DNA from 4 places in the Streptomyces sp. NPDC037242 genome. Region 1 is predicted to be linked to each of the others. Evidence: riboswitches for the same ligand, from Rfam matches in the RefSeq annotation. Region 1 holds a riboswitch; each other region holds the start of a gene.

Evidence for each region. Region 1 has a riboswitch for cobalamin ahead of ACZ7GJ_RS34430 (cobalamin biosynthesis protein). Riboswitches for the same ligand answer to the same signal wherever they lie in the genome.
Region 2: another riboswitch for cobalamin. It lies ahead of ACZ7GJ_RS30445 (energy-coupling factor ABC transporter permease); the one in region 1 lies ahead of ACZ7GJ_RS34430 (cobalamin biosynthesis protein).
Region 3: another riboswitch for cobalamin. It lies ahead of cobN (cobaltochelatase subunit CobN); the one in region 1 lies ahead of ACZ7GJ_RS34430 (cobalamin biosynthesis protein).
Region 4: another riboswitch for cobalamin. It lies ahead of ACZ7GJ_RS04285 (ribonucleoside-diphosphate reductase subunit alpha); the one in region 1 lies ahead of ACZ7GJ_RS34430 (cobalamin biosynthesis protein).

What each region holds. Positions count from the first base shown of each region.
Region 1 is NZ_JBVJUY010000042.1:37,376-44,783, reverse strand. It holds gene ACZ7GJ_RS34450 (cobyrinate a,c-diamide synthase) at 1-806, opposite strand, end outside; gene cobO (cob(I)yrinic acid a,c-diamide adenosyltransferase) at 800-1,399, opposite strand; gene ACZ7GJ_RS34440 (putative cobaltochelatase) at 1,399-3,519, opposite strand; partial or broken gene ACZ7GJ_RS34435 (cobyric acid synthase) at 3,516-5,245, opposite strand; gene ACZ7GJ_RS34430 (cobalamin biosynthesis protein) at 5,242-6,240, opposite strand; cobalamin riboswitch at 6,278-6,426, opposite strand; gene ACZ7GJ_RS34425 (hypothetical protein) at 6,520-6,741, opposite strand; gene ACZ7GJ_RS34420 (inorganic phosphate transporter) at 6,770-7,408, opposite strand, start outside.
Region 2 is NZ_JBVJUY010000032.1:91,941-99,348, reverse strand. It holds gene ACZ7GJ_RS30460 (ATP-binding cassette domain-containing protein) at 1-522, opposite strand, end outside; gene cbiQ (cobalt ECF transporter T component CbiQ) at 519-1,268, opposite strand; gene ACZ7GJ_RS30450 (energy-coupling factor ABC transporter substrate-binding protein) at 1,272-1,622, opposite strand; gene ACZ7GJ_RS30445 (energy-coupling factor ABC transporter permease) at 1,622-2,314, opposite strand; cobalamin riboswitch at 2,344-2,539, opposite strand; gene ACZ7GJ_RS30440 (flavodoxin family protein) at 2,628-3,341, shown strand; gene ACZ7GJ_RS30435 (AMIN-like domain-containing (lipo)protein) at 3,382-3,882, opposite strand; gene ACZ7GJ_RS30430 (SsgA family sporulation/cell division regulator) at 3,998-4,405, opposite strand; gene ACZ7GJ_RS30425 (L-serine ammonia-lyase) at 4,638-6,020, opposite strand; gene ACZ7GJ_RS30420 (APC family permease) at 6,160-7,408, opposite strand, start outside.
Region 3 is NZ_JBVJUY010000001.1:236,071-243,478, forward strand. It holds gene cobN (cobaltochelatase subunit CobN) at 1-2,459, opposite strand, end outside; cobalamin riboswitch at 2,498-2,625, opposite strand; gene ACZ7GJ_RS00985 (cobalamin biosynthesis protein CobG) at 2,826-4,067, shown strand; gene ACZ7GJ_RS00990 (precorrin-8X methylmutase) at 4,064-4,711, shown strand; gene ACZ7GJ_RS00995 (precorrin-2 C(20)-methyltransferase) at 4,708-6,195, shown strand; gene ACZ7GJ_RS01000 (hypothetical protein) at 6,504-6,995, opposite strand; gene ACZ7GJ_RS01005 (cobalt-precorrin-6A reductase) at 6,995-7,408, opposite strand, start outside.
Region 4 is NZ_JBVJUY010000002.1:313,655-321,062, reverse strand. It holds gene ACZ7GJ_RS04310 (carbohydrate ABC transporter permease) at 1-45, opposite strand, end outside; gene ACZ7GJ_RS04305 (extracellular solute-binding protein) at 190-1,476, opposite strand; gene ACZ7GJ_RS04300 (GntR family transcriptional regulator) at 1,771-2,535, shown strand; gene ACZ7GJ_RS04295 (carbon starvation CstA family protein) at 2,670-4,910, shown strand; gene ACZ7GJ_RS04290 (CstA-like transporter-associated (seleno)protein) at 4,907-5,101, shown strand; cobalamin riboswitch at 5,230-5,361, shown strand; gene ACZ7GJ_RS04285 (ribonucleoside-diphosphate reductase subunit alpha) at 5,505-7,408, shown strand, end outside.

The DNA of each region.
Region 1 (7,408 bases):
CCCCGCGCCCCAATCGCCGGCGGGGCTGGATTTGGCTGAGGCCCGCCGTGCAGTGGCACCTCCAGGGCCGTCTCCGGCGACCACGGCTCGCAGAGCAACGCCGGGGCCGTGCGGGCCAGGGCCATCAGCGCGTCCAGGTCGCAGCCGGCCCGGACCTGGTCGGCCAGCGCCGCCACCGCGGCCAGCGCGTCCGCGCGCCGCTCGGCCACCGGAACCAGGCCCAGGTGCCGCGACGGCGCGGCCACCTGCGGAGCCCGGCGCAAGGCGCCCAGCACCGGCATCCCGGCCTCCTCCAGGGCCTCCCGCAGCATCACCTCGTGCCGGTCGGAGCCGACCTTGTTCAGGATCACCCCGCCGAGGCGCACCTGCGGGTCGAAAGAGGCGAAGCCATGCACCAGCGCCGCCACCGACCGCGACTGCGAGGACGCGTCGACGACGAGCACCACCGGCGCCCGCAGCAGCTTCGCGACCTGCGCCGTCGACGCCAGCTCACCCCGCCCCGCGGCCCCGTCGTAGAGCCCCATGACGCCCTCGACGACGGCGAGGTCGCACCCCGCGGCCCCGTGGGCGAACAGCGGGGCCACCAGCTCCGGTCCGCACATGAACGCGTCGAGGTTGCGCCCCGGCCGGCCGGTGGCCAGCGCGTGGTAGCCGGGGTCGATGTAGTCGGGCCCGGCCTTGTGCGGGGACACGGCGAGGCCGCGCTCCGAGAAGGCCGCCATCAGGCCCGTCGCGACGGTGGTCTTGCCGCTGCCGGAGGACGGCGCGGCGATGACCAGTCTCGGTACGTTGAGCGAGGTCACCACTCGATGCCCTTCTGGCCCTTCTGGCCGGCGTCCATCGGGTGCTTGACCTTGGTCATCTCGGTGACGAGGTCCGCGAACTCCAGCAGCTTCTCCGGCGCGTTGCGGCCGGTGATCACCACGTGCTGGGTGCCGGGGCGCTCGCGCAGCACCTCGATGACCTCGTCCACGTCGATCCAGCCCCAGTGCATCGGGTACGCGAACTCGTCCAGCACGTACAGCTTGTGCGTCTCGGCGGCCAGGTCGCGCTTGACCTGCTCCCAGCCCTCCTTGGCCGCCTGCTCGTTGTCGAGCTGCGCGTCGCGCTGGACCCAGGACCAGCCCTCGCCCATCTTGTGCCAGGCCACCGGGCCGCCCTCGCCGGAGGCGCCGAGCACCTTGAGGGCGTTCTCCTCGCCGACCTTCCACTTCGCCGACTTGACGAACTGGAACACTCCGATCGACCACCCCTGGTTCCAGGCGCGCAGCGCCAGCCCGAAGGCGGCGGTCGACTTGCCCTTGCCCGGTCCGGTGTGGACGAAGACGAGCGGGCGGTTGCGGCGCTGACGCGTCGTGAGTCCGTCTTCGGGAACGACGGACGGCTGTCCCTGAGGCATTATGCGGCCCTCCTGTTGCTGCTGTGCGGAGCATGGGATGCGACGGATGTACGTACGTTCTTCACGAGCCCGGCCAGCGAGTCGGCCCGCAGCCCGTCGAGGCTGACGGCGGGCCCGCCCAGGTCGGCGGCGAGCACCCCGGCCAACCCCAGCCGGACCGGGCCGGCTTCGCAGTCCACGACCACCGACGCGATCCCCTCGGCTGCGAGCAGCCGGGCGCTGCGGCCCGCGAGGGCCCGGGGATCGCCGCCGAGGGCGCCGGCCGAGGTGGCCCGCCCGTCGGTGACGACCACGAGCAGCGGCCTGCGCGACGGGTCGCGCAGCCGCTCGATGCGCAGCACCTCGTGGGCCTTGAGCAGCCCGGCGGCCAGCGGTGTGCGGCCGCCGGTCGGCAGCCGCTCCAGCCGGGCCGCGGCGGTGTCGACGGACGAGGTGGGCGGCAGGGCCAGTTCGGCGCCGCCGCCGCGGAAGGTGACCAGGCCGACCTTGTCGCGGCGCTGGTAGGCGTCCAGCAGGAGCGAGAGGACGGCGCCCTTGACGGCGCTCATGCGCTGCCGGGCGGCCATCGAGCCGGAGGCGTCGACCGCGAACAGCACGAGGTTGCCCTCGCGCCCTTCGCGCGTGGCCTGGCGCAGGTCGTCCCCCCGCACCACCAGCCCGCGCCCGGTGCGCCCGCGCGCCTTCTGGTGCGGGGCGGCCGCCTGGATGGTCGCGGCGAGGTGGAGCTTCGTCAGGTGGCCCCGGGGGCGGACGGCGCCGGTGGTGCGGCCGTGGGCGGTGCGGGCGCGCGAACGGCGTCCGGCCGCGCCCTCGCCGAGCCCGGGCACGCTGAGCATCTTGGTGCGGAACGGCTCGGCGGCCGCCACCGCGGGCTGCGTGGGTGCCTCCGCTCCGGACCGGCCCTGGGGGTCGGCCGCCTCGGGGGCCTCGGCCCGCGCGGGGGCCGGTTCCTCGGCTGGCGCCTCCGCGGGGCCGTCCGGGGCGGTGGACTGCGGTGCCCCGGGGCCGCCGTCGGGGCCTTCGCCCTGCGGGGGCTCGCCGCCGCCGTCGGGGCCGCCCCCGTCGTCCGGGCCCTCGGGCTCGGGGTCGGGCTCGTTGTCCGGTTCCTCGTCGGGGAAGCGGTCCAGGATCTCGTCGAGCTTGTCCTCGTCGAGGCCGGGCGCGTCGAAGGGATTGCGCCGCCGCCGGTGGGGGAGCGCCAGCAGCGCGGCCTGGCGTACGTCCTCCTTGCGTACGGCGGTCCGCCCGGCCCACGCGGCCAGCGCGGTGGCGGTACGGGCCATCACGATGTCGGCGCGCATGCCGTCGACCTCGAAGCCGGCGCAGGTCGCGGCGATCTGCAGCAGCGAGGCGTCCCCGAGGACCACCTGCGGGAGCAGCGCCCGCGCGGCCACCACCCGGGCCCGGACCTCGTGCTCGTCCCCGGCCCAACGGCTCGCGAAGCCCGCGGGGTCGTCCTCGTACGCGAGCCGGCGGCGCACCACCTCCACGCGCTGGGCCGGCTCGCGCGACGCGGCGACCTCGACGGTCAGCCCGAACCGGTCCAGGAGCTGCGGCCGGAGCTCGCCCTCCTCGGGGTTCATCGTGCCGACGAGGAGGAAGCGGGCGGCGTGGCGGACGGAGACGCCCTCGCGCTCGACGTAGGACGCGCCCATGGCGGCGGCGTCGAGGAGCAGGTCGATCAGGTGGTCGTGGAGGAGGTTGACCTCGTCGACGTACAGGATCCCGCGGTGCGCGTCGGCCAGCAGGCCGGGCTCGAAGGCCTTCACGCCCTCGGCCAGGGCCCGTTCGATGTCGAGGGCGCCGACCAGGCGGTCCTCGGAGGCGCCGACGGGCAGCTCCACCATGCGGGCGGGGCGGCCCTGGCCCGGCCCGGGCTCGTGCGGGCCGTCGGGGCAGGCGGGATCCGGCGCGCCGGGCGCGCACGAGAACCGGCAGCCGGGCACGACGTCCACCTGCGGCAGCAGCGCGGACAGGGCGCGGACGGCGGTGGACTTGGCGGTCCCCTTCTCGCCGCGCACGAGCACGCCGCCGACCGCGGGGCTCACCGCGTTGAGCAGGAGCGCGAGCCGCAGGTCGTTTTGGCCGACCAGTGCGGTGAACGGGTAGGGCGTGCTCATACGGTGGCCCCTTCTCGGTGTGTACGGATGTGCGTGCGCGGGCTCGCGGCGGCGGGGCGGGCGTGGACTTCCGGCCCCGCCGGCGTTTGAGGCGCGGGCGCGGAGCGCCGTGTGGTGACCCGCACCAGCGGGACGGGGTCCGGGGCGGAGCCCCGGATTCGGGAAGGGGCGGGGTGGGGGGAAGCCGCCCGCAGGGCCCCGCCCGTCACGGCGCGCCCGGGGGGAGGAACGGGAGGCCGGCCGGGGCGCCGGCTTCGATCAGCCCCAGCAGCGCCGCGGTGTCGGCGTGTTCCTCGATCAGGTCGCCCAGCAGGTCCAGCTGTTCCTCCCGCAGCGCGGCGAAGGACGTGTCCGGCGCCGGGACGAAACGCCGCCCGGCGGCCGAGGCCACCTCGCGCAGGAACGCCCGGCGGAAGCCGTCCGACTCCAGCGAGCCGTGCCAGTGGGTGCCCCAGACCGCGCCGACCCGGCACCCGTCCAGGAAGGGGGTTCCGCCGAGGACCTCCGCGACGCCGTGGTGGATCTCGTACCCCTCGACCGGCTCGCCGAGCGCCGAACCCACCGGCCGCGCGAGGGTCTTCTCCCGCTCGAAGCGGATGCGTACGGGCAGCAGGCCGAGGCCGTCCACGTCCCCCGCCCGGGATTCGACCTCGTCGGAGATCCGCTCGCCCAGCACCTGGAACCCGCCGCAGATCCCGAGCACCGGCCGGCCCTCCGCGGCCCGCCGGACCAGCGCGTCGGCCAGGCCGCGCTCGCGCAGCCAGGCCAGGGCCTTGACCGTGCCCCGGGTGCCGGGCACGACGACCAGGTCCGCGTCGGCCAGCTCCTCCGCCCGGTCCACGAACCGCACCACGACCCCCGGCTCCGCCGCGAGCGCGTCGACGTCCGTGAAGTTCGACATCAGCGGCACCGCGCACACCGCGACCCGCAGCACGTCCTCGCCGACCGGCGGGGCGACCACGGACTCCCGTACCGCGCCGCGCAGCGAGACCCGCAGCCCGTCCTCCTCGTCGATGCCCAGTCCGTGCTGGAAGGGCAGCACCCCGTACGTCGCCCGCCCGGTGAGCCCGCGCAGCATCTCCATGCCGGGCTCCAACAGGGAGACGTCCCCGCGGAACTTGTTCACCAGGTACCCGGCGATCAGCGACTGGTCCTCGGGCGAGAGCAGCGCCGTCGTGCCGAAGAAGGACGCGAAGACCCCGCCGCGGTCGATGTCCCCGACCACGACCACCGGGAACCGCGCGGCCCGCGCGATGCCCATGTTCACGATGTCGGTCCGGCGCAGGTTGATCTCGGCCGGACTCCCCGCCCCCTCGCAGATCACGGCGTCATACGTGCCCCGCAGCTGCTCCAGGCAGTCCGTGACGATGCCGAGCAACTGCTCCTGCCGCCCGCCGTGGTAGCCGCGGGCGCTCATCTCGCCCACCGGCTTGCCCAGCAGCACCACCTGGCTGCTGCGGTCGCTGCCGGGCTTGAGCAGCACCGGGTTCATCAGCGCGGTCGGCTCCACGCGCGCGGCCTGCGCCTGCATCGCCTGCGCACGCCCGATCTCGGCGCCCTCGCGCGTCACGAAGGAGTTCAGCGACATGTTCTGCGCCTTGAACGGGGCCACCTTCACGCCCTGCCGGGCCAGCCAGCGGCAGATGCCCGCCGTGACCACGCTCTTGCCCGCGTCCGATGTCGTACCGGCGACGAGCAGTCCGCCGCCGCGCTTCGCGCCGCTCATGCGCGCCGCCCCTTCCTCGTCATGCGGGAGACCCGGGAGACCTGGGAGGCCTTGGAGACCTGGGAGACCAGCAGCCGGGCCGACACACAGGCTCCCAGAGCCAGCCACGTCACCTGCCGCGACAGCCGTACCGCCCGCTCGATGTCCGCGACCTGCACCGGCCGCCCCTGCGCGCCGTTCAGCACGGCCCGGTGCTCGACCCGGCCGCCGTACGCGAGGGTGCCGCCGAGGCGTACGCCGAGAGCCCCGGCGAACGCGGCCTCCACGGGCCCGGCGTTCGGGCTCGGGTGGGCGGCGGCGTCCGCGCGCCAGGCCCGTACGGCCCCCCTCCGGTCGGGTCCGGCCAGTACGGCGGCGAGCGCGGTCAGCCGGGCGCCCGGCCAGCCCGCGACGTCGTCCAGCCGGGCCGAGGCCCAGCCGTAGCGCAGGTAGCGGGGCGACTTGTGGCCGACCATCGCGTCCAGGGTGTTCACGGCGCGGAAGGCCAGCAGCCCGGGGACGCCGGCGAGGGCTCCCCAGACCAGGGCCCCGACCACCGCGTCGGAGGTGTTCTCGGCGACCGACTCCACGACGGCGCGGGCCATCTGCTGCTCGTCCAGGGAGTGCGGGTCGCGCCCGCACAGGTGCGGCAGCCGCTCCCGGGCCACCTCGGCGTCCCCGGCGGCGAGCGCGCCGCCGATGGCGCGGGCCTCCCGGCCCAGCGAGGTGCCGCCCACGACGGCCCAGGTGGCGGCGGCGGTCAGGGCGATCCGGGCGGCCGCGGGCCGGGAGCGCACGGCCCGTGCGCCCAGCGCGCCGACAACGGCCGCGCCCCCGGCGCACACCAGGGTGTGCAGGGCGCCCCGGGCGCGGTCGTCGCGCCACAGGGCACGCTCGACGGCGGCGGCGGTCCGTCCGAAGGCGGCCACGGGGTGCCCACGGCGAGGATCACCGAGGATCCGGTCGCCGATCAGGCCGGCCGTGGCGCCGTACGCGAAAACGCGATCGGCACGCATGGTGGCAGGTATGTCCTCACTCAGGGTCCGCGCCCTGGTTCGACGTGACCGGCGGCGAGAGTTCCTGGCTCCCGGATCCACTCGGCAGAGCGTCCGGTGACAGTGGCGGGACCGCGCCGGATTCGCACCGGACTTCCTCTCCATGCCGCCGTATTGGCTCGGGCAGTCCACCACGCACCGCGAACGCCCGTCAACTCGCCGTTGACCTGCGGCGGGGTACGCGAAAGCTCCCCCCGGGAGAAACCCGGAGGGAGCCCTGACGCGTGGTGTGCGAGTGCCTCAGCTGACGATCAGGTAGATCGCGTAGGTCACGGCCGCCGCGCACAGTGCGAAGCAGGCGTACGCGCCGCTGCGGGCCAGGGTGGCGGTGCCGCCCTGTTCGGTGGCGGCCTCGTGCTTGGAGAGGCCCACGAGGCCCAGGGTGAAGAGGGCCACGAGCGCGACGGTGGCGGAGAGGCTGACCCCGAAGACGGAGCCGAGTGCTGCCCAGTCGATCTTCATACTGCCGTTTCCTCTGTCGTTCTCGGGGTCAGACCGCGGCGGCCGGAGCCGCAGGGGTCGCCGGGGTGGCCGTCGTGGCCGGGATGGTGGCCTTGAGGGCGTCGTCCGTCACCGCGGCGGTCGTGCCCGCGATCGGCGGGACGGCGACGGCGGCCATGGCGGTGGTGACCACACCGGGCTGCTCGGCTTCGGCGCCGGCCGGCTCCACGTCGTTGACGTTGTTGTGGTCGACGACCTGGCGGCGGGAGATGACCCAGATGGCGACGCACGAGGCGACCAGGAAGACCGCCACGCCGGTGACGCCGACGTCACCGGTGCGCATGACCAGCTCGGCGCCGGAGGCGACGAGGGCGGCGGCCGGCAGGGTCAGGCCCCACGCGATGAACATGCGGGTGGCGGTGGACCAGCGGACCACACCGCCCTTGCGGCCCAGGCCCGCACCCATGACGGCGCCGGAGCACGCGTGCGTGGTGGAGAGGGAGAAGCCGAGGCTGGAGGAGGCCAGGATGACGCTGGCGGCCGAGGTCTGGGCGGCGAAGCCCTGCTGCGGCTGCAGGTCGGTCAGGCCGCTGCCCATGGTGCGGATGATGCGCCAGCCGCCGAGGTAGGTGCCCATCGCGATGGCCAGGCCGGCGGAGACGATGACCCAGACCGGCGGGTTGGAGCC
Region 2 (7,408 bases), on a different contig from region 1:
GTCCGGGTCGAGGCCCGCCGTCGGCTCGTCCAGGATCAGCACGCGCGGCGCCATAGCCACCGCGCCCGCGATGGCCGCGCGCTTGCGCTGCCCGTACGAGAGCAGGTGCGTCGGGCGGTCCCGCAGGGCCGTGATGTCCAGGGCCGCCAGCGCCGAGTCCACGCGGGACCGTACCTCCTGCGGCGCCAGGCCCATGTTCATCGGGCCGAAGGACACGTCCTGCTCCACCGAGGCGGCGAAGAGCTGGTCGTCCGGGTCCTGGACCACCAGCTGGACCGCCGTGCGCAGGCGCGTCAGCCCCTTGCGGTCGTGGCCGACCTCCGCGCCGTCGAGCCGCAGCTCGCCCGTACCCGGCCGCAGGCCCCCGCTCAGCAGCCGCATCAGCGTGGTCTTCCCGCTGCCGTTGCGGCCCAGCAGCACCAGCGCCCGTCCCTGCGCGATGGCGAAGTCCACGCCGGACAGGACGGCCGGGCCGTCCTCGTACGCGTAGCCCGCGCCCACCAGTTCCACCAACGGCCTCACAGGTAAAGCCCCTTCAGCAGGAGAGTCAGGGTGATCAGTGCGGCCAGCAGGGCCGCGGTCCCCGCCAGGAACCGCCACGACAGCGCCGCCTCCGGTACGAGGACCCGCAGCGCGCCGTCGTAGCCGCGCCCGGCCAGCCCCACCTGGAGCCGGGCCGCGCGGTCGAAGGCCCGTACGAACGAGGTCGCGGCGAGCCCCGCCAGGGAGCGCCACACCGCGGCCCGGCCGGTGTGCCCGAGCCGGGCCGCCTGGGCCCGGCGGACCTGGGCCATCGAGTCCAGCAGCAGGAACCCGATCCGGTACATGACCAGGGCCACGTCCACCACCGGGGCCGGCACCCCCGCCCGCACCAGCCGCGGCAGCACGTCCGAGACCGGGGTGGTGAAGGCGAACAGCAGCACGCCGAGCGAGGCGGCCGAGGTGCGCAGCAGCAGCTCCGCCGCATGGCGCGGCCCGTCGGGGGCGAGCGAGAGCGGCCCGGCCGGACCGCCGACGGCGAACAGCAGCGGCAGCGCGCCGGTGAAGCAGAAGCCGAGCGGGATCCGGAAGGCACGCCACAGCTGCCGTCCGCCCACCCCGGCGGGGCCGAGCAGCAGGGCGAGGGTCGCCGCGCCGACCAACGGCCCGCCGGGCCAGGGCGGGAGGGACACGGCGGTGACCGTCAGTCCGAGGCCGAGCAGCGCCTTCTCCAGCGGATGGCGGCGGCGCCAGCGGCTGCTGTGGGCCGCTACGTCGATGGGCAGCACCGCCTAGGACTCCGGGGCGGCTTCGGCGGCGGCCTCGCGCGCGGCGGCCGCACCCTGGCGGCGGCCCTTGCGCACGCCGAAGTAGTACGCGAGCACGCCCGCTCCGAGGGCGGCCTGCAACGCGAACAGCGCCGACTCGACCTCCCCGGACGGGGGTTCGTACAGGGGGGAGAACCACGGCTCGTAGTCCGGCTTGAGCTGGGTGATGGCCGCTTCCGCCTGCGCGTCGGCGCCCGTGAACGGCTCCTCCTTGCCCTCGCCCAGCCCCAGCGCGATCGGGAGCACGGCGAGCGCCGCCACCAGGAGCAGCAGCAGAGCGTTGACCTTCGTGTTCTTGCTCATCTTGATGCCCATCAGGCCGCCGCTCCCTGCTGCTTGTCCCCGGTGAGCTTCGCGACGCCCAGGCGGACCAGGTCCGACTTGCTGGACTGCACGAGCAGCCGCATCACGAGGACGGTCAGCAGGCCCTCGCTCACCGCGAGCGGGATCTGGGTGACCGCGAAGATCCCGCCGAACTTCGCGAGCGCACCGGCAAAGCCCGTACCCGGGTCCGGGAAGGCCAGCGCCAACTGCACGCTGGTGACGCAGTAGGTGACCAGGTCGGCGAAGAAGGCGCCGAAGAAGACGGTCACCATCAGGGGGAGGTCGAAGCGGCGCAGCAGCCGGTAGACCCCGTAGCCCGCCCAAGGGCCTGCGATGGCCATGGAGAAGACGTTGGCGCCGAGCGTGGTCAGCCCGCCGTGCGCCAGCAGCAGCGCCTGGAACAGCAGGGTGATCGTGCCGAGCACGGCCATGATCGGCGGCCGGAACAGGATCGCTCCGAGCCCGGTCCCGGTGGGGTGCGAGCAACTGCCCGTCACCGAAGGGATCTTCAGGGCGGAAAGGACGAACGTGAACGCTCCGGACGCGCCGAGCAGCAGCGTGCTCTCGGGGTTGGCCTTCACCTCACGGGTGAGGGCCCGGACACCGTGTACGACGAAGGGAGCGGACGCGGCGCCCCAGGCGACCGCGTGCAAAGGGGGCAGGAACCCCTCGGCTATATGCATGAGTAGGGAGACCTCTCCAGCACCTCGTGGATGGACAACGCACCCCGGCCGGTCTCCTGGCTCACGGGTGGTGATGCCCTGTCTCCGCCTTCCCGGGCGGCGCGGAACCTCCCGCACAGCCCAGTGGCTTTCCCGCAGGAGTGGAGCCGGACTTCCCGTTCACAGTGGCGAGGGCCGCGCCGGTTTCCCACCGGCTTCCCGAACACCAAGGCCCGCTGACCCTAGTCGCCCGGACGGACCGGTAACAACTTGCACCGATTCGTACGGCCGCGGTCCGGTGGCGGGCCCGCGCGGCCCCGGGGAGGGTGGGGGAGTGGCCTCTGACTTCGACTACTCGGACCTGACCGCCGTCTACGTGAACTGCACGCTCAAACGCTCGCCCGAGACCAGCAACACCGAGGGCCTGATCGACAGGAGCCGCGCCGTCATGGCGGCGGCCGGCGTCCGGACCTCGCTGATCCGCGCCGTGGACCACGACATCGCCACCGGTGTCTGGCCGGACATGACCGAGCACGGCTGGGAGAGCGACCAGTGGCCGGTCCTGTACAGCCAGATCATGGACGCCGACATCCTCGTGCTCTGCGGCCCGATCTGGCTCGGCGACAACAGCTCCGTGATGAAGCAGGTGATCGAGCGGCTCTACGCCTGCTCCTCGATCCTGAACGAGCGGGGCCAGTACGCGTACTACGGGCGCGTCGGCGGGGCGCTGATCACCGGGAACGAGGACGGCGTCAAGCACTGCGCCATGAACATCCTCTACAGCCTCCAGCACCTCGGCTACGCGATCCCCCCGCAGGGCGACGCCGGCTGGATCGGCGAGGCCGGGCCCGGACCCTCGTACCTCGACCCCGGATCGGGCGGCCCGGAGAACGACTTCACCAACCGCAACACCGCCTTCATGTCGTGGAACCTGATGCACCTGGCCGCCCTCCTCAAGCGGGCCGGCGGCATGCCGGCGCACGGCAACCAGCGCTCCGAGTGGGACGCCGGCTGCCGCTTCGACTTCCCCAACCCCGAGCACCGCTGAGCCGCCCGGGGCGCGCGGCGGCGCCCCGGGCACCGGGCGCTCAGCACACGGAGGGATGCGGGAAGTCGACGACGAGCCGCTCCGGCGAGTGCAGGACCGAGGTGGTGTAGGTGGGCTTGGTGTCGAAGGCGGCACCGAAGGTGACGTACCCCTCGAAGTCGCCGGTCAGGGCGATCCCCTTGAGCTTGCTCAGGTAGATCTTCTGGAGCTCGGGGCCCTGGTAGACGTTGTTCCCCGCGTCGTCGTGACCGGCGGCGGGGTGCAGGCGGATCGACAGGAAGTGGTTCCCGGCCAGCGGTACGGGCTTGCCGGACCCGTCGTAGACCAGCTCGGGTACGGCCTCGACCGTGACCGGGGGCACGTACCCCTGGAGGTCGATGACGAGCCGGTCGTAGGTGCAGTGCCCGCCCCAGCGGGCGTTGACGACGAGCGGGGTCTGGGTGCGGGTGGCGGCGGAGGCCGGTGCGGCCAGGCCGATGCCCGCGGTGAGCAGGGCGCCCGTGATCAGGGCGGTGACCTGGCGGCGACGTAGGCGGTTCATGGCGTCCCTCCGAATCTCCTCAGACGGGACAAACGGGTGTCACTCATGAGGACACCGCCGCGGCGCCCCCGGTTCCAGGCCCCGCCGCCCCGCCGCCCCGCCGACCTGCCGGCCCTCAGCGCAGCAGCAGGGCGCTCAGCTCGGCGTCGAGGTCGTAGTGGCGCTGCTCGTGCCCGCGCGGCACCAGCTGCGTCATCCGCCGGCACAGCTCCCGCACGTCCTTGGCCCGGGCGGACACCACGCAGCTCTGCGCGCCGTTGCTGAAGGCGAGGAAGATCCGCGGCTCGCTGCCCTCCCAGCGCGGCCAGACCTGGATGTCGCCCTCGCCGGTGGCGCAGACCTGCCCGTCGAGCAGCAGCTCCCGGGAGAACACCCAGCGCGCCAGATGCGTCCCGGCGCCCTCGAAGTCGAGGGTGACCTCGTAGGGCCGCTCGGAGCGGTACGCGAACACGCCCCGCAGCGGGACGGATACGGGAGTGGCCTCCAGCCGGAGCGGCAGGACGCGGTGTTCGGTGCAGGACATGCGGCCCGCCTCTCTCTCGGCGTGGGGGATTTCCCGCCCACTCGGGCAAGTTAGCCCACGCCCCGGCGGCGCCCCCGTGCCAAAGGTCCCGTGAGGGCGGGTCCCTCGACCTTTTTCCGCCAGGACGGCGGGGGCGCACGGGGGCGGACGGGTGCACGGCGCCCGGCCCGGCACCGGAAACGAGGAGGGGCCCGGCGCGGACGCCGGGCCCCTCCTCGTCAGTCGTGGCGGATCAGCACTCGATGACGTTGACCGCGAGGCCGCCGCGGGCGGTCTCCTTGTACTTGACCTTCATGTCGGCGCCGGTCTCCTTCATGGTCTTGATGACCTTGTCGAGGGAGACCTTGTGGGTGCCGTCGCCGCGCATCGCCATCTTGGCCGCCGTGACGGCCTTGACCGCCGCCATGCCGTTGCGCTCGATGCACGGGATCTGCACCAGGCCGCCGACGGGGTCGCAGGTCAGGCCGAGGTTGTGCTCCATACCGATCTCGGCCGCGTTCTCGACCTGCTCCGGGGTGCCGCCCAGGACCTCGGCGAGGGCGCCGGCCGCCATGGAGCAGGCCGAGCCGACCTCGCCCTGGCAGCCGACCTCGGCGCCGGAGATCGAGGCGTTCTCCTTGAAGAGCATGCCGATCGCGCCCGCCGCGAGGAGGAAGCGGACCACGCCGTCCTCGTCCGCGCCCGGCACGAAGTTGACGTAGTAGTGCAGGACGGCCGGCAGGACGCCCGCCGCGCCGTTCGTGGGCGCGGTGACGACGCGGCCGCCCGCCGCGTTCTCCTCGTTGACCGCCATCGCGTAGATCGTCGTCCACTCGCTGCGGTGCATCATCGGGTCGCCCTCGGTGCGCAGCTGGCGCGCCGTCGAGGCGGCCCGGCGCTTGACCCGCAGGCCGCCCGGGAGGATGCCCTCGCGGGACATGCCGCGCGAGACGCAGGACTGCATGACGCGCCAGATCTCCAGGAGGCCCTCGCGGATCTCCTCCTCGGTGCGCCAGGCCTTCTCGTTCTCCAGCATCAGGGAGGAGATCGACAGGCCGGTCTCGTTCGCCAGGCGGAGCATCTCGTCGCCGGAGCGGAAGGGGTACTTCAGCTCGGTGTCGTCCAGCTTGATCCGGTCCTCGCCGACCGCGTCCTCGTCCACGACGAACCCGCCGCCGACCGAGTAGTACGTCTTCTCCAGCAGCGGGGCGCCGGCCTCGTCGTACGCGAAGAGGGTCATGCCGTTCGCGTGGTACGGCAGGGACCGGCGGCGGTGCAGGATCAGCTGGTTCGGCTCGTCGAAGGCGATCTCGTGCACATCGCCTATCTCGGCGCCGAGCAGGCGCAGGCGGCCGCTCTGGCGGATCCGCTCGACCTCGGCGTCGGCCGTCTCCACGTTCACGGTGCGGGGGGAGTGGCCCTCCAGGCCCAGCAGGACCGCCTTGGGGGTGCCGTGGCCGTGGCCGGTCGCGCCGAGGGAGCCGAAGAGCTCAGCGCGCACGGAGGCGGTCTGCGCAAGGACACCGTCCTTCTTCAGGCGGGTCACGAACATGCGTGCCGCCCGCATCGGACCGACCGTGTGGGAGGAGGACGGACCGATGCCGATGGAGAAGAGATCGAAGACGGAGATGGCCACTGGCGGACTCCCTTGTCTGCTCGTGGGGTGGGAGGGGGCAGGAGAAGCGGGGTGGGTGATCTGCGGATTTTGTCCGGCAGACGAGCTTAACTCGGTGAGGTGAACAGCTCGGCTGCCGGACGGGTAGGAGGGGTTTCGTTCAGGCGTGGGTCAGCTCTCGCTCCGGCGCCTCGCCCTGGGCCTGCGGCTCCGCGGAGCCGTCCAGGACCGGGTCGGGGCCCGGCAGGCCCGCGTGGTGGGCCCTGACGCCCGCCTCGACGGCCCAGAAATAGGTGCCGAGGGCCATGGCGGCCACCAGCGCGATGTCGTAGCCGCCCGGGATGGTGCCGCGGCCGCCGAAGTCGGTGGAGCCGAGCCAGGACAGCAGGGACAGGGCGCCGAGGAAGAAGACGATCCACCAGGCCGGGGCGAACTGCTTCGAGAGGTTCCTCTCACCCTTGCGGGAGAGCACGAGCGCGGCGATCGGTGCGGCCAGCAGCGTCAGGGCGGTGACGATGCCGGTGTTCGGCCACTTCGACCAGTACAGCGCACAGGCGGCGAAGACGAAGGTCAGCGGGCAGAGGACCTTCGCGGCGGGCAGCCGGAAGGGGCGGGGCAGGCCGGGCTTGGTCCGGCGGAAGACGCCCACCGCGATGGGGCCGATCAGGTACGAGATGACCATGGCGGCCGAGATGATCGGGGCCAGGGTCTTCCAGCTGTGGCCGACGGTGACCAGGAGCAGCACGGAGAAGCCGAGGTTCATCCACATGGCCGGGCGCGCGGTCCCGTACAAGGGGTGGGTCTCCTTGAGCCGCTTGGGGAAGAAGCCGGTCTCGGACAGGTTCTGGACCATGTACGCGGCCGAGGCGACGTTGGCGATGTTGGAGCCGGCGGGGGAGATGAAGGCGCCGAACTGGAGCATCACCACGACCCAGTGGATCATCAGCAGCTTGGCGAGCTCGGCGAACGGCGAGTTGAAGTTCACACCCGCCCAGCCGCCGGCCTGCGCCAGGTGCTCCGGAGGCACGGCGCCCAGGAAGGCCGTCTGCAGGGCGAGGTAGATGACCAGGCCCAGGGAGAGCGCGCCGACCAGGGCGATGGGGATGGCCCGGCCCGGGTTCTTGGCGGCGCCGCCGAGGTTGACGACGGCCTGGAAGCCGTTGAAGGCGAAGACGACGCCGGAGGTGGTGACGGCGGTCAGGACGGCGGTCCAGCCGTTGGGTGCGAAGCCGCCGTGGGCGGTGAAGTTGTCGGTGTGGAAGCCGGAGGCGATCAGCGCGGCGACGGCGAGCACCGGGATGGCGAACTTGACCAGGGTCAGGGCCGCGTTGATCTTCGCCAGGAGCTGGACCGACCAGTAGCAGGACAGCCACAGCAGGATGGTGAGCGCCAGGGCCACGAACATGCCG
Region 3 (7,408 bases), on a different contig from region 1:
TTCGGGTCCACCGAGTAGAAGTTGCGGCCGGTCGGCAGGACGTTCACCAGGCCGCGCAGCGGGGAGCCCGAGGGACCGGCCGGGACGAAGGAGCCGTCCAGGGCGCTGACGACGTGGGCGATCTCGTCGGTCGTGCCCGCCAGACGCGGGACGACCTCGCGGGCCGCGAAGTCCAGCACCGCCGCGACGTCCGCCGAGTGGCCGGCCGCCACCGCGGCGACCGCCTCGGGGGACCAGTGCGCGTCCTCCATCGCCTGGACGAGCGCGCGGGCCGTCTCCTCCGCCTCGTCGGCCGTCGTACGGGTGGCCGCGGACTCGTCGAGGCCCAGCGCCTCGCGCAGGCCCGGGAGGGCCGTCGTACCGCCCCAGATCTGGCGGGCGCGCAGGATGGACAGGACCAGGTTGACCCGGGCCGGGCCGGTCGGAGCGCCGCCCAGGACGTGCAGGCCGTCGCGGATCTGGGCGTCCTTGACCTCGCACAGCCAGCCGTCGACGTGCAGCAGGAAGTCGTCGAAGCCGTCGTCGTCCGGGCGCGCCTCCAGCCCCAGGTCGTGGTCGAGCTTCGCGGCCTGGATCAGGGTCCAGATCTGGGCGCGGATGGCCGGCAGCTTCGACGGGTCCATCGCCGAGATCTGGGCGTACTCGTCCAGGTGCTGCTCCAGGCGCGCGATGTCGCCGTACGACTCCGCGCGCGCCATCGGCGGGACGAGGTGGTCGACCAGGGTGGCGTGCACGCGGCGCTTGGCCTGGGTGCCCTCGCCCGGGTCGTTGACGAGGAAGGGGTAGATCAGGGGCAGGTCGCCGAGCGCGGCGTCGGGGGCGCAGGCCGCGGACAGGCCCGCGTTCTTGCCCGGCAGCCACTCCAGGTTGCCGTGCTTGCCCAGGTGGATCATCGCGTCGGCGCCGAAGCCGCCGTCCTCGGCACGCGCCTGGATCCAGCGGTACGCGGCCAGGTAGTGGTGCGAGGGCGGCAGGTCCGGGTCGTGGTAGATCGCGATCGGGTTCTCGCCGAAGCCGCGCGGCGGCTGGATCAGGATGAGCAGGTTCCCGCGGCGCAGCGCCGCGAGGACGATGTCGCCCTCGGGATTGGCCGAGCGGTCCACGAACATGTTGCCCGGGGCATCGCCCCAGTGCTGCTCCACGCTCTCGCGCAGCTCCGCCGGCAGCTGGGCGAACCAGCGCCGGTAGTCGGCGGCCGGGATGCGGACGGGGTTGCGGGCCAACTGCTCCTCGGTGAGCCAGTCCTGGTCGTGGCCGCCGGCCTCGATCAGGGCGCGGATCAGCTCGTCGCCGTCACCCGACACCAGGCCGGGGACGTCCTCGACGGGCCCGAAGTCGTAGCCGCCGGCGATCAGGGTGCGCAGCAGCTCCACGGCGCTGGCGGGGGTGTCGAGGCCCACCGCGTTGCCGATGCGGGAGTGCTTGGTGGGGTACGCGGAGAGGACCAGCGCGACCTTCTTGTCGCGGCGCTCGATGTGCCGCAGCCGGGCGTGGCGTACGGCGATGCCCGCGACCCGGGCCGCCCGCTCGGGGTCGGCGACGTAGGCGGGCAGACCGTCCGCGTCGAACTCCTTGAAGGAGAACGGGACGGTGATCAGACGGCCGTCGAACTCGGGCACGGCGACCTGGGTGGCGGCGTCGAGGGGGGAGAGGCCCTCGTCGTTCTCCTCCCAGTTGCTGCGCGAGCCCGTCAGGCACAGGGCCTGGAGGATCGGGACGCCGAGCGAGGCGAGCGCGCCCGCGTCCCAGGACTCGTCGTCGCCGCCCGCCGAGGCGGTCGCGGGGCGGGTGCCGCCGGCCGCGAGGACGGTGGTGACGACCGCGTCGACGCCTTCGAGCGCGGCCAGCAGCTCCGGCTCGGGGGTCCGCAGGGAGGACACGTACAGCGGGACGGCCTGCGCGTCGTGGGCCTCGACGGCCTCGCACAGCGCGTGGACGAAGGCGGTGTTGCCGCTCATCTGGTGGGCGCGGTAGTAGAGCACCGCGATCCGCGGCCCCGCGGTGCTCCGCGCGGTGCGCTCCAGCGGACCCCAGGTGGGGGCGGCGGCGGGCGGCTCGAAGCCGTGGCCGGTCAGCAGGACGGTGTCGGACAGGAAGCGGGCCAGCTGGTCCAGGTTGCCCGGGCCGCCGTGCGCGAGGTAGCCGTGGGCCTCGGCCGCGATGCCGATCGGGACCGTCGAGGCCTCCATCAGCTGGGCGTCGGGGGCCTGTTCACCGGTCAGTACCACCACCGGGCGGGTCTGGCCGGGGGCCAGCAGGAGGTCGAGGCCGTCCTGCCAGGCGCGCAGGCCGCCGAGGAGGCGTACGACGACCAGGTCGGCTCCGTCGAGGAGGCCGGGGAGGTCTTCGAGGGGAAGGCGGGAGGGGTTCGCGAACCGGTACGGGACGGGGCCGTCCGCCGTGTTCGCCGCGCGGGCGCTGAGCAGATCGGTGTCGGACGTCGACAGCAGCAGGATCATGCGGCGGCAGGCCTTCCTCGGGGTTTCCGCGCCCCGGGCAGTGAGGACAGCGGGAGTTCCTGACTCACCCCCCGGATCGCTCCGCGGGGTTCACAGTGGCGGGACCGCGCCGGACTCGCACCGGGCTTCCTCCCATGTCGCCGTCCTCGGCGATTGACGGGCCGTACGGCGCCGCCGGTGGTCATCCTAGGGGGCCTTTGCCCTGGCCGGGAGCGGGGGTGCCCGGCCGCGGCGCCCTCGCCGGGGCTTTGTCCCGGCCTCTGCCCCGGAGCCCGCGCCGCAAACACCGGCGGGACCGGTCGTGGCCGGTTCGGGGTGGTGATCGACACAGGGGCCCGGCGGAGAATCGTGGGTATGCTCGCCGCCATGCCCCAGCCCCCCTCCGCCGCATCGCGGGACGAACCCGTCATACGGGACCGCGGCGACGCCTGCCCCGGCGCATTGCGCCTGCACGCGGCGGACGACGGGTTCCTCGCGCGGGTACGGATTCCCGGCGGGCTGCTCAGCGCCGCGCAGGCCGCCGTGCTGGCGGACGCGGCCGACCGGTTCGGGGACGGGCACCTGGAGCTCACCTCGCGCGGCAACGTGCAGTTGCGCGGCCTCACCGACGGCTGCGCCGCCGGGCTGGCCGAACTGCTCGGCACGGCCGGACTGCTGCCCGCGCCCTCGCACGAGCGGATCCGGAACATCGTCGCCACCCCGCTGGCGGACCCCGCTCCCGTACGCGCGCTGGACGCGGCGCTCTGCGCGGACCCCAAGGCGGCGGCCCTGTCGGGCCGGTTCCTGTTCGCCGTCGACGACGGGCGCGGGGACGTGGCCGCCCTCGACCCCGACGTGGCCCTGCTCGCGCAGCCCGGCGGCCGGGTCCTGGTCCGGCTCGGCGCGGCGCCCGACGCGGTGGAGGTGGCCGCCGCCGACGCCGCGGCGGCCGGACTCGAAGCGGCCCTGCACTTCCTCGACGCCGCGGCCGGCGCCGGTACCCGGGCTTGGCGGATCGCCGAACTCCCCGCCGAACACGCCCTGGACGCCCGTGAGTTCGCCGCCCGCCTGGAGGAGCGCGGCATCCGCGCCCGGCACGTGCCCGACGCGCCCCGCCCGTACGCGGACCCGCCCGCTCCCGGGGTGCACGCGGACGCGCTCTGCGTACTGATCCCGCTCGGCCGGCTCGCCACCGGCCAGTGGCGCGAGCTGCCCGGCGACCTGCGGATCACGCCGTGGCGCAGCATCCTCGTCACCGCCGGTGCCGATATCGACGTCGATGCCGGCGCGGGCGCCGCCGCCCGCGCCGCCGGGCTGGTCACCTCGCCCGACAGCCCCTGGGAGTCCGTCACCGCCTGCACCGGCAGGCCCGGCTGCGCCAAGTCCCTCGCCGACGTACGCGCCGACGCGCGAGCCGTCGCGGAACGGGCGCGCGGACCCCTGCCCGTGCACTGGTCCGGGTGCGAGCGCCGGTGCGGGCATCCGCGCGGCACCGCGTGGGCCGATCTCGTAGCCACCCCGGACGGGTACCTGCTCGACGGGCGCCCGGTGCCGCAGAACGAACTCGCCGCGGCCCTGGCCGACGCGCGCAGCCAACCCCGAGTGTCCGAAGACGCAGTGAAGAAATGAGCGAGTACACCGTGTTCGAGTACGAGAAGGACGGCGCCGCGATCTACCGCCAGTCCTTTGCCACGATCCGCGCCGAGGCGGACCTCTCCGGGCTGCCCGCCTCGGTCGCCCAGGTCGCGGTGCGCATGATTCACGCCTGCGGGATGACCGACCTGACCCGGGACCTCGGTTACACCCCCGACGTCGTGCTGCGCGCACGGGCCGCACTGGAGGCGGGTGCGCCGATCCTGTGCGACGTGCAGATGGTCGCCAGCGGCGTCACCCGCAAGCGGCTGCCCGCCGACAACGAGGTGATCTGCACCCTGTCCGACCCGGCCGTGCCGGAGCTCGCCGCGAAGATGGGCACCACGCGCAGCGCCGCGGCCCTGGAAGTCTGGCGGGACCGCGGCCTGTTGGAGGGTTCGGTGATCGCCGTCGGGAACGCGCCGACCGCGCTGTTCCGGCTGCTGGAGATGATCGAGGAGGGCGCCCCGCGCCCCGCCGCCGTCATCGGCGTCCCGGTCGGCTTCATCGGCGCCGCCGAGTCCAAGGACGCCCTGGCCGAACACCCCTCGGGGCTCGACCACTTGATCGTCCGGGGCCGGCGCGGCGGCAGCGCCATGGCCGCCGCGGCCGTCAACGCCATCGCGAGCGTGGCCGAATGAGCGCCGGACGCCTGTACGGAGTGGGGCTCGGCCCCGGCGACCCGTCCCTGATGACGCTGCGTGCCGTCGAGGTGATCGCGGAGGCGGACGTCATCGCGTACCACAGCGCCCGCCACGGCCGCTCGATCGCCCGCTCCATCGCCGCGAAGCACCTGCGCGCGGACCACATCGAGGAGCCGCTGGTCTACCCGGTCACCACCGAGACCACCGACCACCCGGGCGGCTACCAGGGCGCGATGGAGGAGTTCTACGAGGCCTCCGCCGCCCGGCTCGCCGCACACCTGGACGCCGGCCGGACCGTCGCCGTGCTCGCGGAGGGCGACCCGCTCTTCTACGGCTCGTACATGCACATGCACAAGCGGCTCGCGGACCGTTACGAGGCCGAGGTGATCCCGGGGGTGACCTCGGTGAGCGCCGCCGCCGCCCGGCTCGGCACCCCGCTCGTGGAGGGCGAGGAGGTGCTGACGATCCTGCCCGGCACCCTGCCCGAGGAGGAGCTCGCCGCGCGCCTCGCCGCCACCGACTCGGCGGTCGTGATGAAGCTCGGCCGCACCTTCCCCGCCGTGCGGCGGGCGATGGAGAGCAGCGGCCGGCTCGCCGAGGCCCGCTACGTCGAGCGCGCCACCATGGCCGGGGAGCGCACCGGCTCCCTCGCGGACGTCGACCCCGACAGCGTGCCCTACTTCGCCGTGGCCGTCGTGCCCAGCCGGATCGGCAACCCGGGCAGCGTGCCGTCCGGGCCCGGCGAGGTCGCGGTCGTCGGCACCGGCCCGGCCGGGCCGCTCTGGCTCACGCCGCAGACCCGGCGGGTGCTGGCCGATGCCGAGGTGCTGGTCGGGTACACGACGTACCTGGACCGGGTCCCGGTGAAGCCGGGCCAGATCCGGCACGGCTCCGACAACAAGGTGGAGTCGGAGCGCGCCGAGTTCGCGCTCGACCTCGCCCGGCGCGGGAAGCGGGTGGCCGTGGTCTCCGGCGGCGACCCCGGGGTCTTCGCCATGGCCACGGCGGTCCTTGAGGTGTCCGCCCAGGCGGAGTACCAGGACGTCCCGGTACGCGTTCTGCCCGGGGTGACCGCCGCCAACGCGGCGGCCGCCGCGGCCGGTGCCCCGCTCGGCCACGACTACGCCACCATCTCGCTCTCCGACCGGCTCAAGCCCTGGGAGGTCATCGCGGAGCGGCTGCGCGCGGCCGCCTCGGCCGACCTGGTGCTGGCCCTGTACAACCCGGGATCGCGCAGCCGCACTTGGCAGGTGGCGCAGGCCCGCGAACTGCTGCTGGAGCTGCGCTCCCCGCAGACCCCGGTGGTCGTCGCGCGGGACGTGGGCGGCCCGGCGCAGTCGGTCCGCGTCGTCACGCTCGCCGAACTGGAGCCGTCCGAGGTGGACATGCGGACGATCCTGCTGATCGGGTCCTCGCAGACCCGGATCACGGAGCGCGCCGACGGGTCGAGGATCACCTGGACGCCGCGCCGCTACCCGTGACGGACGCGCTGACGGGACCGACGGCACCTGCGGCGCTGACGGACGCCTGGGGCGCTGACGGGCCGCCGCCACCCCTGACGGACGCGCTGAGGCACCGACGGGCGCACAGGCACCGACGGGCACCGAGAGGCGTCTGCGGCGCTGACGGCACCGACGGTCGCTGACGGGCACCTGCGGCGCTGACGGCACTGAAGGGCGCGCACAGGCGCCGACGGCGCCGACGGCGCCACCGGCACGGCGAAGGCCCCGGGGCACTGCCCCGGGGCCTTCGCCGTCCTGTGAGCCCTCAGCAGCCCTTCAGTAGCCGCTCAGCAGCCCTTCACGTCGTCCGCGCAGCCCTTGACGCCCTTGGGGGCGATGGTCCCCAACTGCCAGGCGATCACACCCGCCGGGGCCGAGCCCTCCTTGGCGGCCGGCTCGACGTGCACCACGAGCGGCTCGCCCGCCGGAACGTTCAGGCGGGTGACCTCGCCCGCACAGGACACGTCGACCGAGCGCGAGCGCGGATCGCCCTCGCGGGAGATCGTCAGCTTCACCTGCGAGCTCTCCTCGCTGTCACAGGTGATGTCGAACCGGAACGGGCTCTCACCGGCCGTTTCCAGCGTCTTGTCCAGGCCGCCGGCGAGGAAGCCGGTGCCACGCACCTTCACGGTGGGGGCCACGTCGTCCTTCTCCAGGGCCTCGTCGGCCCGTTGCAGCGCGTCGTCGGGCTGCCAACCGCTCGGCGACGCCTTCTCTCCGCACCCGGTGACGAGCGCGGCGGCGACGAGGACGAGGACGAGCGAGAGACGTATGCGCATTAGTGCAGCCTAGAGCCCTGTAGCCAGTGCTGGGAACACTGAACGCAGTCCACCTCCTGGACACCCCCCGGTACCGGCGGGCGGCGGACGACGAGGACCGCTGCGCCCGCCTCCCGGGCCGCGGTCAGCTTGGGGGCCGTGGCCGATCCGCCGCTGTCCTTGGTCACGAGTACGTCGATCCGGTGGCGGGCGAGCAGTTCGCGCTCGTCGGCCAGCGTGAACGGGCCGCGCGCCAGCACGACCTCCAGGCGCGGCGGCACCGGGGCGTCCGGCCGGTCCACCGAACGCACCAGGAACCACGTGTCCGTGAGGTGCGCGAAAGTGTGCAGACCCATCCGGCCGGTGGACAGGAACACCCTGCTCCCGAGCCCCGGCAGCAGGGCGGCCGCCTCGGCCAGCGAATCCGCGAAGGT
Region 4 (7,408 bases), on a different contig from region 1:
GTCCTGTGGAGCGCTGGTCGCCGCCCCCTGGGAGTGCACGGTCATGTCTTGGCTTCCTCGCGGTTGACTGTGGAGTCAATTGCGCGACCGGGGGCACGACGGGCGCGTGGCGCCCGCCGCACCCCCCGGTGCGTTCACACTGCTGGGTCCTGCGGGTACTGCGGGTGGAGCGGGTACTGCCGGGTGGGACTACTTGTTGATGCGGTTCGCGATTTCCTTGTCCGCGTCCGCGCCCGCCTTGGCGGCGTCCTCACCCTTCAGGACCTTGGTCATGAACTCCTTGATCGGGTTGGGCTCGGTCTCGACGTTCGCCCAGCCCGGGGTGACCGGGGTGATCTTGCCGTTGAGGCCGGCCTTGCCCATCGCCTCGGCGAAGGAGCCCGCAGGGGCCGCGAAGTTCGCAGCGGCCTGGTTCGGGAGCAGCGCGCCCTCGGTGGCGGCGGCGTACTTGGTCATCTGGTCCTTGCCTGCGGCGAGGGCCAGCCACTCCTTGGCGAGCTCCTTGTTCTTGGAGCGCTCGGCCACGGCGAGGTTCGAGCCGCCGAGGAACACGGTGCCCGGCTTGTCGGCCGTCTTGCCCGGGATCGGGAAGAAGCCGAAGTCGGCCTCCTTGCCCGCGTCCTTCAGGGCCTTCGCGGCGCCGCCGGCCTCCCAGCCGAGACCGATCCAGGAGGAGACGCCACCCTTGGGAACGATGTCGGTGGACTGCTGCGGGGTGGCCTCGTCCTTGTCCTTGGGGGCGCTGGAGAAGGACTGGAGCTTCTTGTAGAACTCCATGGCGGAGGCGGCCTGCGGGGTGCCGAGCTGGCCCTTCCACTTGGCGCCGTCCTTGACGGCGAGGTCGCCGCCCTCGTCCCACACGAAGCCGGCGAGGACGTACCAGCTCTGGCCGGGGAGGTAGATCGGCTGCGAGGCCGGGTCGGACGCCTTCAGCTTCTCCAGGCCGGCGACCCACTCGTCGCGGGTCTTCGGCGGGGTGACGCCGGCCTTCTCGTAGGCCTTCTTGTCGTAGATGACGACGCGGTTGGCGGCGTACCACGGGGCGGAGTAGAGCTTGCCGTCGATCTCGGCCGAGGCGAGCATGCTCTTCTGCCAGGCGTCGGCGCCGAGCTTGGCCTTGTCCTTGGTCAGGTCGGCGAGGCCGCCGGTGACCGCGTAGCCGGCGGTCTGGGTGTTGCCGAGCTCAAGGACGTCCGGCGGGGTGTTCTCGGAGAGGGCCGTGGTGACCTTCTCCTGGATGCCGGTCCACTTCTGCTCCTCGACCTTGACCGTGACACCGGGGTGCTTGGCCGAGAACTCCTTGTTGACCTCTTCGATCCACGCCTTCGGTGCGGAGCCGTCCATCACCCAGACGGTGATCTCCTTGGCCGCGCCACCCGACGCGTCGGCCTTCGGCTTGTCGTCGCCGTTGCCGCACGCCGCGACTCCGACCATCATTCCCACGACACCGACCGCCGCAATGAGCTTGCGCTTCACGCCACCCTCCTCAGGGATGCTGCCTGCAACTTCCCTCGCCCGCCGCGGTGACATAAGTACTCAAGTACTGCCCGTGGGGCCGGGATCTGATCCATATTGGTTTAGACCAGTAACCGGAGCTTGGCCTAGACCTTTGGGGGTGTCAAGGGTCTAATGAGCGGGTGATCGGTCCGTTACCGGACCGACACCTGGGGGAGGGAGGAGGCCTGTCCTCCCACCCGTGTCACGATGTGACCGCACATATCGGAGGAGCCGGTGACGGCAGCGAAACTGGAGTCGGGAAGGCGGGCGGCGATGGCCACCGAAGGGGCGACCACGGAGCCGGAAGGCGGGGCAGCCACTCGCACGGCGCGTGTGCCCAAGTACTACCGACTCAAGCGGCACTTGCTCGACATGACCGAAACCCTGCCCCCCGGCACCCCGGTCCCGCCGGAGCGCACGCTCGCGGCCGAATTCGACACATCCCGGACCACCGTCCGGCAGGCCCTGCAGGAGCTCGTCGTCGAGGGCCGGCTGGAGCGCATCCAGGGCAAGGGCACCTTCGTGGCCAAGCCCAAGGTCTCCCAGCCGCTCCAACTCTCCTCGTACACCGAGGACATGAGGGCCCAAGGACTGGAACCCACGTCCCAGCTCCTGGACATCGGCTACGTGACGGCCGACGACACCCTCGCCGGACTGCTCAAGATCGCCACCGGCGGACGGGTCCTGCGCATCGAGCGGCTGCGGCTGGCCAGCGGCGAGCCCATGGCCATCGAGACCACCCACCTTTCGGCCAAGCGCTTCCCCGCGCTGCGCCGCTCGCTGGCGAAGTACACCTCCCTCTACACCGCACTCGCCGAGGTGTACGACGTCCGCCTCGCCGAGGCGGAGGAGACCATCGAGACCTCCCTGGCGACCCCCCGCGAGGCCGGACTGCTCGGCACCGACGTCGGCCTGCCGATGCTGATGCTCTCCCGCCACTCGCTGGACGCCGACGGGGAGCCCGTGGAGTGGGTCCGCTCGGTCTACCGCGGCGACCGCTACAAGTTCGTCGCGCGGCTCCAGCGCCCCGCCGTCTGACCCACCCGCCCCGCCGCGGCGGAAGTCCCCGTACCGGAATCTCGTACCGATATACGGACGGGGTCTTACGTTCAGCACATGCCTCCCCCTAGATTCCCTGTGCTCACGCAGGTGATCGACGAGGGGACGAGGACATGGCGGAACCGGGATCAACAGGTACAGAGCGGAACACGGCGAGTCCGGGTACCACTCCGGACTCGCCTTCTGCGTCGGGGAGCCCGTCGCCGAAGTCGGTGGCCGCGTGGGTGCTGGTCGCACTCATCGGAGCCATCGGGTGGGGCGTACTGGCGCTCTCGCGCGGCGAGGAGATCTCGGCCGCCTGGCTGCTCGCCGCCGCGCTGGGCTCGTACGCCATCGGCTACCGGTTCTACGCGCGCTTCATCGCGAACCGCGTCCTGAAGGTGGACAAGACCAGGGCCACCCCCGCCGAACGCCTTGACAACGGTGTCGACTTCCACCCGACCGACCGGCGGGTGCTCTTCGGCCACCACTTCGCCGCCGTCGCGGGCGCGGGCCCCCTGGTCGGCCCGGTGCTGGCCTCCCAGATGGGCTACCTGCCGGGCACCATCTGGATCGTCGCGGGCGTGATCTTCGCGGGCGCGGTCCAGGACATGGTCACGCTGTTCTTCTCGACCCGGCGCAACGGCCGCTCGCTCGGGCAGATGGCCCGTGACGAGATCGGCCCGGTCGGCGGCGCCGCCGCGCTGGTCGCCGTGTTCGCCATCATGATCATCCTGCTGGCGGTGCTGGCGCTCGTCATCGTCAACGCACTGGCCGACTCGCCCTGGGGCGTCTTCTCCATCGGCATGACCATCCCGATCGCCCTCTTCATGGGCTTCTACCTGCGCGTCCTGCGGCCGGGCCGGATCACCGAGGTTTCGGCGATCGGCGTCGCGCTGCTGCTGCTCGCCATCGTCTCGGGCGGCTGGGTCGCGGAGTCCTCCTTCGCCGACGTCTTCACGCTGGAGAAGGAGACCCTGGTCCTCTGGATGATCGGGTACGGCTTCCTGGCCTCGGTGCTGCCGGTGTGGATGCTGCTGGCGCCGCGCGACTACCTCTCCACCTTCATGAAGATCGGCACCATCGCCCTGCTCGCGCTCGGCGTGGTCATCGCCATGCCGACGCTGAAGATGCCCGCGGTCACCGACTTCGCCTCCGGCGGCAACGGCCCGGTCTTCGCCGGCTCGATGTTCCCGTTCGTCTTCATCACCATCGCCTGCGGCGCGCTGTCCGGCTTCCACTCGCTGGTCTCCTCGGGCACCACCCCGAAGATGATCCAGAAGGAGACCCAGGTCCGGGTCATCGGCTACGGCGCCATGCTGACCGAGTCCTTCGTCGCCGTCATGGCGGTCATCGCGGCCTGCATCATCGAGCCGGGCCTGTTCTTCGCGGTCAACTCCCCCGGCGGCGTCGTCGGCACCACCGTCGAGGCGGCATCGCAGGCGGTGGGCAACTTCGGCTTCGCCATCTCCCCCGAGGCCCTCGCCCAGGCCGCGAAGGACGTGGAGGAGACGAGCCTGCTCTCCCGTACGGGCGGTGCGCCGACCTTCGCGCTCGGGATGTCGGAGATCTTCTCGTCCGTGATCGGCGGCGCCTCGCTGAAGGCGTTCTGGTACCACTTCGCCATCATGTTCGAGGCCCTCTTCATCCTGACCACCGTGGACGCCGGCACCCGCGTCGGCCGGTTCATGCTCCAGGACACCCTCGGCAACGTGCACAAGTCCTTCAAGGACGTCAGCTGGAAGCCCGGCGTCTGGTTCGCGAGCGCGATCGTCGTCGGCGGCTGGGGCTACTTCCTGTGGGTCGGCGTCAAGGACCCGCTGGGCGGCATCAACCAGCTCTTCCCGCTGTTCGGCATCGCGAACCAGCTCCTCGCGGCGGTCGCGCTGGCCGTCTGCACCACGCTGCTGGTCAAGTCCGGCCGGCTCAAGTGGGCCTGGGTGACGGGCGTGCCGCTGGCCTGGGACGTGGCCGTGACGCTCACCGCGAGCTGGCAGAAGATCTTCTCCTCGGACGTGGCCGTCGGCTTCTTCGCCCGGCGCGACCAGTACCAGGACGCCATCGACGCCGGGAAGGTCCTCAAGCCCGCCAAGAACATGGACGAGATGCACACCGTGGTCACCAACGCCACCGTGGACGGGGTCCTGTCGGTGCTCTTCGCGGTGCTGATCGTCATCGTGCTGCTGGACGCCGCGCGCACCTGCCTGGCCGCCGTCCGCAACCCCGCGGCGGTCGAGCTCTCCGAGGTCCCGTGGACCGAGTCGAAGATCGTCGCCCCGGCCGGGCTGATCCCCACCGCCGAGGAGCGGGCGGAGCTCGCCGCGGCCGGGCTCGACTCGGGCGGCGGCCGGGTCAAGGAGCCGGCGGCGTCATGAGCCTGCGCAGCGTGCTCGCGAGGGTCCGGTACTACGTACGGGAGTTCTCGGGCGAGGCGGCGTACGACCGCTACGCGGCCCACGCCCGCTCGCACGACCCGCAGGCCCCGCTGATGACCCGGCGGGCCTTCGAACGCGCCCGTACGGACGCCCGCGAGGCCGACCCGCGCGAGGGGTTCCGCTGCTGCTGAGCCCTGCCGTACCCACGAAGGCCCCGCCGGACGCTCCGGCGGGGCCTTTCGGCGGTAGCGGAGAGGTACGACTCGGGGACGGCGCGTCGTGGACGACACAACATGTGGTGGGTCACGCAACGCGGTGCCCCCACATGTATGCTCAAGGCTGCTGTCGCCGCAGGGGAATCCGGTGCGAATCCGGAACTGTCCCGCAACGGTATGAAGTGTCCGTCTACCGGACGCCAAGTCCGAGGACCTGCCGACAGCGCGCCCGGCTCGACCGAACCGGGTGCCGATACGTCCGGGCCTCGCGGTTGGGCCGGTGGACGCCATGCGGGGGACGCGATCCTGCCACGCCCGCATGCGCCCGCTCGCGCCCCGCCCCGCCGATGACCGGGCCGAGCGAGGGAGAGCTCCCCCCGTGACCATCGCGCCTGCCGCGCCGCGCGCCGAGTCCGACCAGCCCGCAGCCGAGGGTCCCGGGACCGCGTTGCTGCGGACCCTCACCGAGCTGACGGCCGACCTCCCCGACACCGACCCCGGCCGGGTCGCCGCCGCCGCGCTGCGCGGGCGCAGCTCCACCGCGGACGAGGCCGAGCTGCGGGGGCTCGCCACCGAGGCCGCCGCCGGTCTGATCTCCGAGGACCCCGCGTACTCCCGACTGGCCGCGCGCCTGCTGACGTTCGCCGTCGCCGACGAGGCCGCGGGCCAGGGGGCCACCTCCTTCTCCGCCTCCGTCGAGGTCGGCCACCGCGAGGGCCTGATCGCCGACCGCACGGCCGAGTTCGTACGCACCCACGCGAAGCGCCTCGACGCGCTGGTCGAGCACGCGCTCGCCGAGGGCGCGGACGACCGCTTCGGCTTCTTCGGCCTGCGCACCCTGCACAGCCGCTACCTGCTGCGCCACCCGATCACCCGCCAGGTCATCGAGACCCCGCAGTACTTCATGCTGCGCGTGGCCTGCGGCCTGGCCGAGGACGAGAGCCTGCGCGCCGTCGAGGAAGTGGCCTCGCTGTACCGGCTGATGAGCCGCCTCGACTACCTGCCGTCCTCCCCCACGCTCTTCAACTCCGGCACCCGGCACCCGCAGATGTCCTCCTGCTACCTGCTGGACTCCCCGCTGGACGAGCTCGACTCGATCTACGACCGCTACCACCAGGTCGCGCGCCTCTCCAAGCACGCCGGCGGCATCGGCCTCTCGTACTCCCGCATCCGCGCCCGCGGTTCGCTGATCCGCGGGACGAACGGCCACTCCAACGGCATCGTGCCGTTCCTGAAGACCCTCGACGCCTCCGTCGCCGCCGTGAACCAGGGCGGCCGCCGCAAGGGCGCCGCCGCCGTGTACCTGGAGACCTGGCACGCGGACATCGAGGAGTTCCTGGAGCTCCGCGACAACACCGGTGAGGACCAGCGCCGCACCCACAACCTGAACCTCGCCCACTGGGTGCCGGACGAGTTCATGCGCCGCGTGAACGCCGACGCCGACTGGTCGCTGTTCTCCCCGGCCGACGTCCCGGAGCTGGTGGACCTGTGGGGCGACGAGTTCGACGCCGCCTACCGCAAGGCCGAGGCGGACGGCCTGGCCCGCAAGACCATGCCCGCCCGCGACCTGTACGGCCGGATGATGCGCACCCTCGCGCAGACCGGCCAGGGCTGGATGACCTTCAAGGACGCCTCCAACCGCACGGCGAACCAGACCGCCGAGCCGGGCTCGGTCGTCCACTCCTCCAACCTGTGCACCGAGATCATCGAGGTCACCAACGACGGCGAGACGGCCGTCTGCAACCTCGGCTCGGTCAACATGGGTGCCTTCGTGGTGGACGGCGGGATCGACTGGGAGCGCCTGGACGAGACCGTCCGCACCGCGGTGACCTTCCTCGACCGCGTGGTGGACATCAACTTCTACCCGACCGAGCAGGCCGGCCGCTCCAACTCCCGCTGGCGCCCGGTGGGCCTGGGCGCGATGGGCCTCCAGGACGTCTTCTTCAAGCTGAAGCTGCCCTTCGACTCCCCCGAGGCGAAGGCGCTGTCCACGAAGCTCTCCGAGCGCATCATGCTCGCCGCGTACGAGGCCTCCTGCGACCTCGCCGAGCGCAGCGGCCCGCTGCCGGCCTGGGAGCAGACCCGTACCGCCCGCGGTGTCCTGCACCCGGACCACTACGCGGGCATCGAGCTGAACTGGCCCGAGCGCTGGGACGCGCTGCGCGCCCGCGTCGCGAAGACCGGGATGCGCAACTCGCTGCTCCTCGCCATCGCCCCGACGGCGACGATCGCCTCGATCGCCGGCGTGTATGAGTGCATCGAGCCGCAGGTCTCCAACCTCTT